3 regions of the Pseudoalteromonas tunicata genome follow, and region 3 is predicted to be linked to each of the others. Evidence: predicted binding sites of a transcription regulator. Region 3 holds the regulator's gene; each other region holds the start of a gene.
The links. Region 3 encodes FliA, which starts transcription of late flagellar genes. Its sites were predicted from a motif close to CTAAAGNTNNNNNNNNNNNNGCCGATA; they were not measured.
Positions count from the first base shown of each region.

Region 1: PTUN_RS07705 (VC2046/SO_2500 family protein) is a predicted target of FliA. The motif match lies at 2,631-2,657, and genes of this name have one in related genera.
Region 2: PTUN_RS00295 (DUF5610 domain-containing protein) is a predicted target of FliA. The motif match lies at 2,219-2,245, and genes of this name have one in related genera.

Region 1 covers NZ_CP011032.1:1,667,856-1,672,145, reverse strand. The annotation lists gene PTUN_RS07715 (SulA-like leucine-rich domain-containing protein) at 1-334, shown strand, start outside; gene PTUN_RS07710 (YchJ family protein) at 1,498-1,956, shown strand; gene PTUN_RS07705 (VC2046/SO_2500 family protein) at 2,072-2,596, opposite strand; tRNA gene PTUN_RS07700 (tRNA-Tyr) at 2,708-2,792, shown strand; gene PTUN_RS07695 (response regulator) at 3,044-3,940, opposite strand; gene PTUN_RS07690 (hypothetical protein) at 4,089-4,290, shown strand, end outside.
Region 2 covers NZ_CP011032.1:64,804-69,093, forward strand. The annotation lists gene PTUN_RS00280 (acyl-CoA desaturase) at 1-215, opposite strand, end outside; gene fabR (HTH-type transcriptional repressor FabR) at 357-974, shown strand; gene trmA (tRNA (uridine(54)-C5)-methyltransferase TrmA) at 987-2,084, opposite strand; gene PTUN_RS00295 (DUF5610 domain-containing protein) at 2,277-3,413, shown strand; gene murI (glutamate racemase) at 3,470-4,279, shown strand; gene PTUN_RS00305 (RNA recognition motif domain-containing protein) at 4,248-4,290, opposite strand, start outside.
Region 3 covers NZ_CP011032.1:2,868,345-2,872,634, forward strand. The annotation lists gene PTUN_RS13050 (chemotaxis protein CheA) at 1-961, opposite strand, end outside; gene PTUN_RS13055 (protein phosphatase CheZ) at 978-1,748, opposite strand; gene cheY (chemotaxis response regulator CheY) at 1,766-2,149, opposite strand; gene PTUN_RS13065 (RNA polymerase sigma factor FliA) at 2,195-2,878, opposite strand; gene PTUN_RS13070 (MinD/ParA family ATP-binding protein) at 2,925-3,782, opposite strand; gene flhF (flagellar biosynthesis protein FlhF) at 3,775-4,290, opposite strand, start outside.

The DNA of each region.
Region 1 (4,290 bases), 1.2 Mb from region 3:
ATTTGAACTACTGAAAATTTTACATCAATATAATCATCAAAACGGCTGGACATTACTCATCGCCCCAGATGCAGTGCCAAGTAAAACATTACTTGATTCTTGTTCAATTGATAAATCAAAATTATTAGTCATTCGCCAAAAGCACTTGGCTAATTTAGATTATGTGCTCAACTCAGCACTTTCGAATGGCAACTTTGCTGCAATCATTACGTGGACCAATATGCTATCTCATTCGCAATTAGAATTATTAGCACAGCATAATGCCCACATATCGGCCCAACTTTATAGCTTTGTCCGCACAGAGCAGCCTAATCAATGCCCAACGTTATGCTAGGTTAGCTCAAAATCCATAACATCAGGAAAAATAAGTAGTTAAAAGCATTTCACCACCGAGTACACCGAGCTTTTTGTTATTAGTATCCATGTTTATTTTGAGATTTTACTGTAGGTGCAAGCCTGCTTGCGAAGGCGAGCGCAGCTCGGCCGCTTTTATAGGTCGGGATCTAGCCCGACGCTTGTTGAATTGTGATTTATTAACAACAAAACGGGAAGGTTTCACCTACCAAGCAAGCGGGCTTGCACCTACAAAAACCCTCTTTCCTCTGTGTCCCTCTTAACCTCGGTGGTTAACCTTCTTTTCACCACCGAGTTCACCGAGGTTGCACTCACCGAGAAAAGCAAACCAAGTAATCTTTTTCTTTCCTCTGTGTCCCTCTTAACCTCGGTGGTTAACTTTCTTTTTTACCATTGTAAATTCAGTGGTTAACCATTCTTTTCACCACCGAGAACACAGAGGCTGCGCTTCACCGAGAAAAGCCAACCAATTAATCTTTTTCTTTCCTCTGTGTCCCTCTTAACCTCGGTGGTTAACTTTCTTTTTTACCATTGTAAATTCAGTGGTTAACCATTCTTTTCACCACCGAGAACACAGAGGCTGCGCTTCACCGAGAAAAGCCAACCAATTAATCTTTTTCTTTTCTCTGTGTCCCTCTTAACCTCGGTGGTTAACCTTCTTTTCACCACCGAGAACACCGAGCTTTTTGTTTTTAGTATCCATGTTTATTTTGAGATTTTACTGTAGGTGCAAGCCTGCTTGCGAAGGCGAGCGCAGCTCGGCCGCTTTTATAGGTCGGGATCTAGCCCGACGCTTGTTGAATTGTGATTTATTAACAACAAAACGGGAAGGTTTCACCTACCAAGCAAGCGGGCTTGCACCTACAAAAACCCTCTTTCCTCTGTGTCCCTCTTAATCTCGGTGGTTAACCATTCTTTTCACCACCGAGTACACCGAGGCTGCGCTCAGCGAGAAAAGCCAACCAATTAATCTTTTCTCTGTGCTCCACCTAACTTCGGTGGTTAACCATTCTTTTCACCAGCGAGTACACTGAGGCTGCACTCACAGAGAAAAGCAAAAAAAATTACACTTTGCCAATAATATGGATCAAAAACTGCCGAGTTACGGTAATATTACAGCCTTTTTAGAAATGAGAACTTGCTATGTGTTACTGTGGAACAACGCTTACCTTTGAGCAATGCTGCCAGCCTTTTATTAATAAAACGGTTAAACCAAACACTGCAGAGCAGCTAATGCGCTCACGCTTTAGTGCCTATGTAGTTAACAATCCCGCTTATATTCAACAAACCTATGCCCAAGAAAAGCAAGCTGAAAACTCAGTAAAAGAAATTGCTGATTTTGCGAATAGTTGCCGATTCATTAAACTTACGGTCATTAATACCGAACAACAAGAGACACAAGCTTGGGTTGAATTTGAAGCAGACTATTTTTATCAAAATTTATTTTGTAAATTAAAAGAGCGCTCTTACTTCGAATTACGCGACGACACTTGGTATTATGTCGATGGTATCATTACGCCAACAACCGATATTAAAGTGGGCCGTAATGATGAATGCCCATGTGGTAGTGAGAAAAAATATAAAAAATGTCATGCCAATTAATAACTCAAATGGATGACGCTAAATTAATCATGATTAATTAATAACGATTAATAAACCTAAACTGCTTTCGCGCTATGACCATAGCGCAAATTTATTTGGCTTATGCTTGATTGGTTTATGCTTGAGTAACAGCCAGCGGTCGATGTAAATCGGGATGAGTTAAATCGTTATAAAATTGCGCAGCATTCATAGATAAATGACTTAATGGCTCTGTTTGACTGAAATATCGCTTTTGCACATTTAAATTACAGTTAGAAATAATGTCGCTACTGATATAGTCTTTGTCATCTCTAATTGCTAAAGGCTCAGGATTTAAATAAGTTTGTAGTTTCAGTTGCGCAAGGCCTTGCTCTTGTACCATGGCAGCATTTTCGGCACCAATGAGAAAATCTATTGGTTTTACCGCTAATGCTTGCAGCGGACCGGCACCTAACTTTAATCTTAAATCTTCGTTATCGGCTTGGGTACCATAGGCAGGCTTTTTTTCTTCGTATGGTAAATGAAATTGAGCAAAGTCGAGCGGATCGGCTGAAAGCATTGAAAGCAACAATGCAAAATCAGAACGCCTATTTTCACTAATACATACACCGAGCTTATTACCAAGCTGGATTTCATTAGTCAAAATTCCATCAATCTGCATCAAAAAACACCATTTACTACGACGATAGAAAATTTATCGGCAGAAACGTGATTTTCTTTAGGAATTTACTTTACTTAAATAAGCTTTTTGCTATTATGCCCGCACTGAAGTGGAGGGGTTCCCGAGCGGCCAAAGGGATCAGACTGTAAATCTGACGGCTCTGCCTTCGCTGGTTCGAATCCAGCTCCCTCCACCACTTCAGTTCCTCTTCTTTTATATCTCTCTCGTTTTATACACTCTTTATCATAAGCTGTTTTATTGATAAATCTGTTATTTACACCTAATTTAACCACGCAAATTAAAAAACTCTTATTATTGTTTAACTCAAGAAAACTCAATCTTCTATTAGCTGCATTAACATAGATCTTCTTTTAGCAATGCAATTAGGCTACAGAAAAAATAACAATACAGTAAGGAATTAAATTCGTGGATAAACTCTAATTAGATTTAAGAGCTTACAATTGTGATAGTGCCATCTTGATATCCTTTGATGGTACATAAAATATCAACTCTTTCTGAGGCAGGTTTGGCAAATAAAATCTCAAGTTTAGCAAACGTTTTTGGTACAAAACTGACACATTTTAGGCGCAAATTTTTACGCGTTTTTCGATCTAAAAAAGCAAATGAACTACTTGCCAGTACTTGCTCACAACCATCAAGCATCTGTTTACTGATCACTTTATTTGTTAAATAACGCTCAACTTTACTCGCCGGAAATTCATTTTTAAGCCCTCCCAGTAAACACGTTGCTTTAATGTCGAGCATAGCGACGGCTCTGACTTTTTGTGTTTCGGTATCTTCAAACAAAGCCAATAAAGCCGGAATTTTTTCATTGCTAAATACTTGAGTCGGGATCGCAGTTAATTGAATATCTGGATTTAAAAAACGGTGCAGCACTTTTTCTAGCTGTGATAATTTTGGTAAGACCAAATCACTATTATGAATAGGTTGCGCATTAAGAATTTCTTCTGTTTCAAATGCGCCTTGGATTAAAGGCAATAATGCCTTGTGTAACGCTTCATCTTCAAATGGTTTACTCAGAACAAAACTGGCGCCTTGTTCTATTGCCAATTCAATACGTTCATCATCATTAACTGTAGTCACCAGCCCTATTTTAAGCGGCAACTCACGTTTTTTAACCTCAATTAACAGTTCAATACCACTCATTTGTGGCATATGCCAGTCAGTTAAAACAATTTCAGGCTGCCAGTTACCAATAATTTCTAATGCTTCGACACCATTATTAGCCTGTTTTATTTCTAATTGCTTATAGCCAAATTGTTCTAAACCTCTGCGAACAATTGCTTGCATGGCAACACTGTCATCAACTATGAGTATCTTCACTTATGGGTAAACCTCGAAGCAATCTTTAGTAAGATTAATTGAAACTATTCCTCATTATAGGCAGTATATATTAATCAAGCTAAACTAAAATTTAATACAAACAGAGAATTACCTATTCAATTGGGTTAGTCAATATTTTGAGGTCTCGATGCTTCCAGAAAAAGTACTTGAAATTTTAGCCATAGATTTAGGCTTATTAATAATCACATCTTGGTTTGTTATTTTATTACTGATGTTTCATGAGTTTCGTACCGTTACATCGGCAGTAAATCGATTATCAGGCTTTTTGCCTGAGCAAAATAATAAACACTTCGAATTATGCCAACAGTCCGTTAATGATGCGCTTGAAT
Region 2 (4,290 bases), 1.2 Mb from region 3:
ACAACAGGATGTGCTTCATAGGTTTTATGGGCCCATAGTCTGTGATAGCCCGCGGTAATTGATAAGCCAGCAAAAAACATACAGCCAACAAATGCAGTCCAATTTGCCGCGCTAAAGCCGTAGTTTATGCCGTACCAAGGCACTAAAATGAGTGCCGCACAAAATGTAAGGGTAAAAAATAAAACGTTAGTCCAAATAATAGGTGGTTTTTTCATCATAATAATCTCAGCGTACAACTGTACGCTAAAATAGAGGTTCAGCGTCACCCAGTCAAGTCTCAAATGGTATTAACAGTTAGTAATTTGCTCCGTAAGTAAATATGATAAACTCGCTTTTATCAATGAAGAGGGCACAGAATGTCAGGCGTTCGAGCAAAACAAAAAGAAAAAACTAGGCAGGCACTAATAGAAGCCGCATTTAATCAGTTAAGTGCAGAGCATAGTTTTTCGAATTTAAGTTTAAGAGAAGTTGCTCGAGAAGCGGGTATTGCACCAACGTCGTTTTATCGTCACTTTAAAGACATGAATGAATTGGGTCTGACTTTGGTTGATGAGGCCGGTTTAACCCTGCGTCAATTGATGCGCCAAGCCCGAAGTCGAATTGAGTGTGGTGGTAGTATTATTACAATTTCTATTTACACCTTTATGGAGTTTATTGAGGAATCAAGTAATCAGTTTCGTTTGTTATTACGTGAACGCTCAGGCACATCAAAAGCATTTAGAGCCGCAGTTGCCCGAGAAATAAAGCATTTTATTTTAGAGTTAGCCCATTATCTTGAAATAGAAACACATTGTGAGGTTAAGCAGGCCTATATTCAGGCTGAGGCAATGGTTACTTTGGTATTTAATGCAGGCGCGGAAGCGCTCGACTTAGATAAACAACAACGAGTTGAGCTGGTGGAGAGGCTGATTTGGCAGCTGCGTTATATTGCCAAAGGTGCCTCCATGTATAACAAAGATAAAAAAAGCAGCTAAAGCTGCTTTACATTATTTACGGGTTAAAAATACCCCTGATTCGATATGGTGGGTATAAGGAAATTGATCAAAAATAGCAAAGCGCTCAACCTTATGGGTTTGCGTTAACACTTCTAAATCGCGCTCTAGCGTTTGCGGGTTACACGAAATATAAATAATATTGTCGTAATTTTGCACTAAACGAGTGGTACCCTCATCCAAACCTGCGCGTGGCGGATCAACTAAAATACTTTGGCAATTGTAGCTTTTTAAATCGATGCCTTTGAGGCGCGAAAACTCTTTCTCACCTTTCATTGCTTCGGTAAATTCTTCACTCGACATTCTAATAATATCAAGATTTGTGATTTTGTTTTCAGCAATATTGAATTGAGCTGAAGCAACCGATGATTTTGATATTTCAGTGGCAAGTACACGGTTAAATGCAGGCGCTAAAGCAATCGAGAAATTACCATTACCGCAATACAACTCTAGTAAATCGTTAGAAAGGTTTTGGCTAATATCCAGCGCCCATTCAAGCATTTTTTGATTCACTTTTGCATTAGGTTGCGTAAAGCTATTTTCTACTTGTTGATAAACAAGCTGTTTACCAGCGACAGTGAGTTTCTCGACCACATATTCTTTACCTAAAGCAATTTTTTGTTTGCGTGCACGGCCGATAAAGTCGATGTTAAATTCGCCAGATAATTTATTTTTTAGCTCTTTTATTGCTGTAAGCCACTCATCATCTAATGCTTTGTGGTACAGCATGCTCACTAATATTTCGCCACTGAGAGTCGATAAATAATCAATTTGAAATAGTTTTCTACGCAGGACTTCTTTCGTTTTCAGCTCAGCAATTAGTCGCGGCATTAAAGCAAAAATAAGAGGTGCAGCAGGGTCGAACTGCTCTACTCGGATTTTTTCTTTGCTTTGTTGATCAAACATGATGTGGAATAAGTCTTCACCATCATGCCAAACGCGAAATTCTGCACGTTGACGATAATGCTTTTCTTCAGATGCGAATACTTCAAGGTCGTTAACCCCAAAACGAGCAAATTGAGCTGCAATAGTGTGTTTTTTCTCATTGAGCTGTTGTTCATAAAGTGCGGGATTAATTGTGATGACTGCCATCGGTGTGCCTCTGTTTTATTTCGTCGCGCTATTTTATGGAGCAAGGATGATTTGTCTAGTACTATTACCATTCAATCCTAAGCATTTGAGCTCAGTTTATGAATTTATATCGTATAAAAAATACTCATAAACTGCTTAAGTTATATTTAGTTTAGCCGATAATAATTCTATAAAGCGTATAGGAGAAAGATCATGAAAATTGGTCTGCCAGGGTTTCAGCCAGCTACCTTGTATAATAACTTCGTTAAAACACAAGTTAAACAAAGTGATAGCTCAGCTTTACCACAACAGAATTATCAAAGTGATGCCAAAGGCATCGCTGCAAAAGTAATGCAAAACAAATTAGCTGACGCACTTTCAATGCCTGAAAATATAAAAGCCAAAAATGAATCGCTTTTTGACTTTGAAGAAGTGGCTAAAAATGTCTTAGGATTTGTAAAAGGTGCGGTACTAAAAGCGAAAAATGATGGTGCAGATGAATCGAAATTACGCAGCATGTTAGATGAAGCTAAAAAAGGTATTGCTATTGGCATTGAAGATGCGAAACATGAACTAGAAGATGCAGGCTTTTTAACTGATGATATTAAAGAGGGGATTAAACAAAGTGATGCCCTTATGTCTGATGGCCTTGATAAGTTTGCGCAAGGGTTATTTAAAACACCTCAAAAAGATATTTATAGTAATTATCGTCAAGCGAGTCAGTACAGTTTAAGTAATGGCGCTCAGCTCAGTATTAAAACACTTGATGGTGATGAAATTAAAATTACTTTTAATGCCGAATATGCAGAAGCTGATCGATTAACATTAAATGTAGATGATCAAGGTAAGCGCATGGCTATGGAGTCGTCATCTGCGTTTAGTTATGGTTTCTCTTTAGAAATTAATGGTGAAATTGATGAAGAAGAGCAGCAGGCAATTAATGCTTTAATGGAAGATTTACAAGGCGTGAGTGATTTGTTTTTTAATGGTGATTTAGATCAAGCATTTAATAAAGCAACTGAGCTTTCAATGGACCCATCACAATTAGCTGGTTTCTCAATGAACTTACAGCAAACTGAAATGATGAGCAGTGTAAAAGAATATCAGCGTAATATTCCTGGTAGCAATATAGCTGAGCAATTAAAGCCGCTTAATGAAGGCTTAGGGCAAGCTTTTACTCAAGCGAAATCTTTAAAGATAGATGCTCAGTTAGTTGGTTTAATTGAATGGTTGAATCAGGATAAAGATTCTAAACAGCTCAATACGTTACTTGAATATACTAAAGTAGTGTTTGAGCAATATTCATTGTTAGATCAAGAAACAAACAAAGCAGATAAAAAAGCAGAGTAATACTCCTCTATAGTTCACAATAAAAATGTGGCAGACTAATTACTAGTTGTTTAGGAGTGATTAGTTTGCAACCTCATATCGTTGTTTTTGATTCTGGCATTGGTGGTACTACGGTACTTGAGCATATCCAAGCCGCTTATCCTTTCGCGCAGTATTCTTATTTAATGGATAATCTCTTCATGCCTTATGGTAATTTAACGATTGAGGTTCTGCAGCAGCGTTTACTCGCCAAGCTTAAAACAGTACAAGAGCAGTTTGTAAAAATAGATATTATAGTTATTGCATGCAATACAGCTAGCACACAAACACTCGACTTTCTGCGTTCTTATACTGATATTCCTATTGTTGGTGTTGTACCAGCTATCAAGCCCGCTTGCTTACAAAGCTCAACAGGGTCTGTTGGATTATTAGCCACGCCCGGTACAATCAAAAACGTTTATACCCAGAGTTTAATTAATGCGCATTCAAATAATGTAAAGGTGCATTTATACGGTTCTACGCGGTTGGTCAGTTTAGCTGAAGATAAATTTTGGTTCGGAGTTGTTTCGATTGACGATGTTGCCGAAGAATTGGAGCGCCTTAAAATTGAACAGAGTATTGATCATTTAATTTTAGGTTGTACTCATTTCCCATTCTTAAAAAGTGAGTTGGCTCAATTATTATCTCCTTCTATGAAAATAATTGATTCTGGAGCTGCGATTGCAAATCGTGTGAGTTTCCTACTTTCTGAAAATGGATGGGTAAAAGATGATGCTCAAAATGAAGTAATAAAAAAGCCGCTGCGTTATTACGCAACGGCTCCAACTTTATCTAATAAAATAACAGTTGAGCAGATTAAGCTGATTGATCCACAGTTTCATCATTAAACTGGTTATCA
Region 3 (4,290 bases):
CCGGAGCCTTGGCGACTGGTTCAGGCGCTTTACTTGCGGGGACCGGAGCAGGTTTTGCCGCCGGTTGAGGTTTAGTCTCAACTTTTGGGTTTGCTGCAGGAGTACTTGCAACTGCTTTTGGGGCAGCGCCAGCACCATGTAATTCATCTAATAATGATTCAAATTCATCCTCGGTGATCTCTTCATCCGATTGAGAGCTTGCCTTTGAATGACTTACTGGTGCAGGAGTTGCTTTAGGTGCGTCAGCTGAAACAGCACCAAATGAGCCAGAGCCATGTAATTCATCTAATAAACTTTCAAACTCATCATCGGTAATATCATCGTTATTAGAAGCACTTTGCTTCTCAACAACAGCAGGTCCTTTACCTGAACCATGAAGTTCATCAAGCAAACTTTCAAATTCATCTTCAGTAATATCATCAATACCACCAGATGAATCACTGGCTACTTCAGGCTCATCAACTGGATCCGCACCAAAAAAGATGTCATCAAACTCATCCTGGGCAGGCTCGCTTGCAACAGGCTCCTCTATAACAGGAGCACTTGGAGCAACAACAAAGTCATTATCTGATGCTGGTTTACTTAATTTATGTAAGGTTTCGAGTAACTCTGGTGATGCTGGATCAGGTTGTTCACGATTCTGAATTTTTGCAAACATTTCATTTATCGTATCAAGCGCTTGAAGAATTACATCCATAAGTTCGGGCGTAACGCTTCTTTTACCTTGACGCAATACATCAAATATATTTTCAGCCCCATGACAAGCATCAACAAGCTCCGTCATTGAGAGAAAGCCTGCACCGCCTTTTACAGTATGAAAGCCTCGGAAAATAGCATTCAATAAATCAGTATTTTCGGGATTATTTTCTAATTCAACCAATTGTTCAGACAGGAGCTCTAAAATCTCTCCAGCCTCAACTAAAAAATCCTGCAGAATATCTTCATCAACTTCAAAGCTCATGCAGCTGTTCTCCCATTTAGAAGCCTAAGCTTGACAATAAGTCATCAACTTCATCTTGACCCGAAACCACATCATCTCGCTCAGCAGCATCAATAATTGGCCCTTCCGCAACTTGATCGAGTTCTTTGTTATGAACTTTAGTTGCCTCTATTTTTTTCTCTTCTACAGCTTTTTGACCTTCAACTGGTGAACCAAACACTGTCAACATAGAGATTAAACTATCTTCAACCTCTCTAACGAGCTCAATCACTCGGCGAATAACCTGCCCTGTTAAGTCTTGGTAATCTTGGGCCATAAGCACTTGCGTCATTAAACCATGCAATTGATCGGTATTAGATTGAGTGCTTTGGATAAAATCATCCAATTCTTTACACAGTAATTTAAACTCGCCTAATTGTAGGTCGCGTGACATCAAACGATCCCAAGAGGGCTTAAGCTTTGTGATATCATCACTTAATTTGTCAGCAAGTGGTAAACTGGCTTCAATCGCATCCATAGTCTTGTTAGCAGCTTGCTCAGTCATTTCCATGACATAATTTAATCGCTGCTTAGCATCTGGAATTGATTCTTTGGTTAATTCGGAAATTTTATCGTCAAATTGGAAATTTTTTAAAGAATCATGCAATTGCCGAGTTAACTTACCAACTTCAGCAAAGAGCTCTGATTGCCCCTCTGCTGTCAATTCCATTAAGAAATCATTAGCTTGTTCTTGTTCTCCTTGTTCGAGCAATGCAACAAGGTGCCTTGCTTGATCAAGGTTAATGTGAAGCGCAGCGTTGGCTGACATGAAGCTCTCCTTCCTGTTTAACCTAAACGCTCAAACACTTTATCCAGTTTTGTTTTCAACGTAGCTGCGGTAAATGGTTTAACAATGTAGCCGTTTACACCCGCTTGCGCTGCTGCAATAATTTGTTCTTTTTTCGCTTCTGCAGTAACCATTAAAACCGGTAAATGCTTTAATTTATCATCAGCACGAATTGCTCTTAATAAATCAATACCTTGCATACCTGGCATGTTCCAATCAGTTACCACAAAATCAAACTCTTGATTTTGCAGCATTGGTAATGCGGTGCTCCCGTCATCTGCCTCTTGAACATTAGTAAAGCCTAGGTCTCTTAGCAGATTCTTAATGATTCTTCTCATAGTTGAAAAATCATCTACCACAAGAATTTTCATGTTTTTATCCAAAACATCCTCCAGTGAGGTTTAAAACCAAATTCACAAAATACTTAATTAAATCCAGCCACTGATTTTAGCTTTGAGCTTAACCATTGCCTGACCATGTATCTGACTTACTCTTGATTCACTAACCTCAAGGATAAGTCCAATTTCTTTTAAATTCATTTCATCATTGTAATAAAGTGATAAAACGAGTGCGTCTCTCTCAGGTAGACTTTTTATTGCTTCAACCAACGAAAGATTGAATTTTTCTGTTTGTGTATGATTAAAAGGTGAATCAAAAGCGTGTACTTGATCGTCGCTATGCAACACATCTTCATCCACACCTAAATCTTCAATCCCAATAATCCTACCACTGTTTACATCATTAAGAATATCATGGTATTCATTAAGCGTAATATCAAGTTTTTCAGCAACTTCTACGTCTTTTACTTCTCGACCTAGCTCCGCTTCTAATTCTGCTGTAGCTTGAGCAACCATTCTGGCGTTTTTATGAACAGAACGAGGTACCCAATCGCCTTTACGAATCTCATCAAGCATCGCCCCACGGATACGGATCCCAGCATACGTTTCAAAGCTGGCACCTTTTGTACCATCAAAGTTTTTTGCTGCTTCAATCAAACCTATCATGCCTGATTGAGTTAGATCATCAAGCTGAACACTCGCAGGTAAACGAGCAAGCAGGTGATAAGCTATTCTTTTGACCAGAGAAACATGTCTTTCAATCAGGTTGGTCATCTGTTCAGCATTACTGTAGCCGGAAACTTTACTCACTCACTAGGCCTCAGCGATTTACTAATTTTTCGATGAAAAACTCCAAATGCCCTGAAGGTTGATTTGGAATAGGCCATTTTGCAGCTTTGGCTGCAAGTGTTTTAAATGCGATGGCTGCCGGTGATTTTGGAAATAAATCAACTATCGTTTTTTGCTTACGAATGGATTTACGCATATTTTCATCAAATGGCACAGTTGCCACTAATTCCAAAGCCACATCTAAAAAGCGATCGGTTACTTTTGATAGTTTTGCAAAAAGCTCCTGCCCTTCGCGTAAACTGCGCACCATATTGGCTACAATTTTGAATTTATAGACACCATGCTCACGACTTAAAATCTTTATTAATGCGTAGGCATCGGTAATAGAGGTTGGCTCGTCACAAACAACCACAAGTACATCTTGCGCTGCTCGGGAAAAACTCAATACCATATCCGAAATACCCGCTGCAGTATCAACAATTAATACATCGTAATCAGCATTGAGTTCACCAAAAGCACGAATAAGGCCAGCATGCTCAGCAGGAGATAACTCCACCATATTCTGTGAACCTGACGAGGCTGGTACAATCCGAATACCATGAGGTCCTTCAACTAAAATATCTTCAAGCTCACATTCACCAGATAATACGTGAGACAAGTTACGCTCCACTCGAAGTCCGAGCATAACGTCACAATTAGCAAGCCCTAAGTCAGCATCAAGGACAAGTACTCTTTGGCCTTGCTGTCCCATAGCGATTGCCATATTGAGCGAGACGTTAGTTTTACCTACGCCGCCTTTTCCGCCTGTCACTGCGATTACTTTCACAGCTTGATTTGTTTGATTCATTCTCCGCAGGCCACTTGCTTGATCTAAAACTGTATTAATCATACATCCCTACTGCATGAGACTCCAAGTTTGGATGTCTTTTAAATTGCGTGTTTGCACGTTTTGCGAACAGTTGTTCAGCCTTTTTTACTAATTTTTCTGCATTTGCCACACGAATATCCTCAGGAACTCGTTGACCATTAGTAAGATACCCTATTGGGAGGCGATTTTGAATCGCTATACTAATAATCTCTCCTAAACTTAGACATTCATCAAGTTTTGTGAATATACAACCACTTAGATGTACCTTTTTGAAGTGTTTTACTGTTTCTTGTAACACTTCATGCTGTGCTGTGGCACTGAGTACTAAATAGCTGCGAATATCCACTCTGGCATTTTTCATTAAGGTATTCAACTGCTCAGTTAAACGTAAGTCTCGTTGACTCATACCTGCTGTGTCAATTAATACTAGACGCTTATTTCTTAAATGATAAAGCATTTCTGCTAATTCGTTTGCGTCTTTTACTTGCTTAACTGGACAACCAATAATACGGCCATAAGTTGCAAGCTG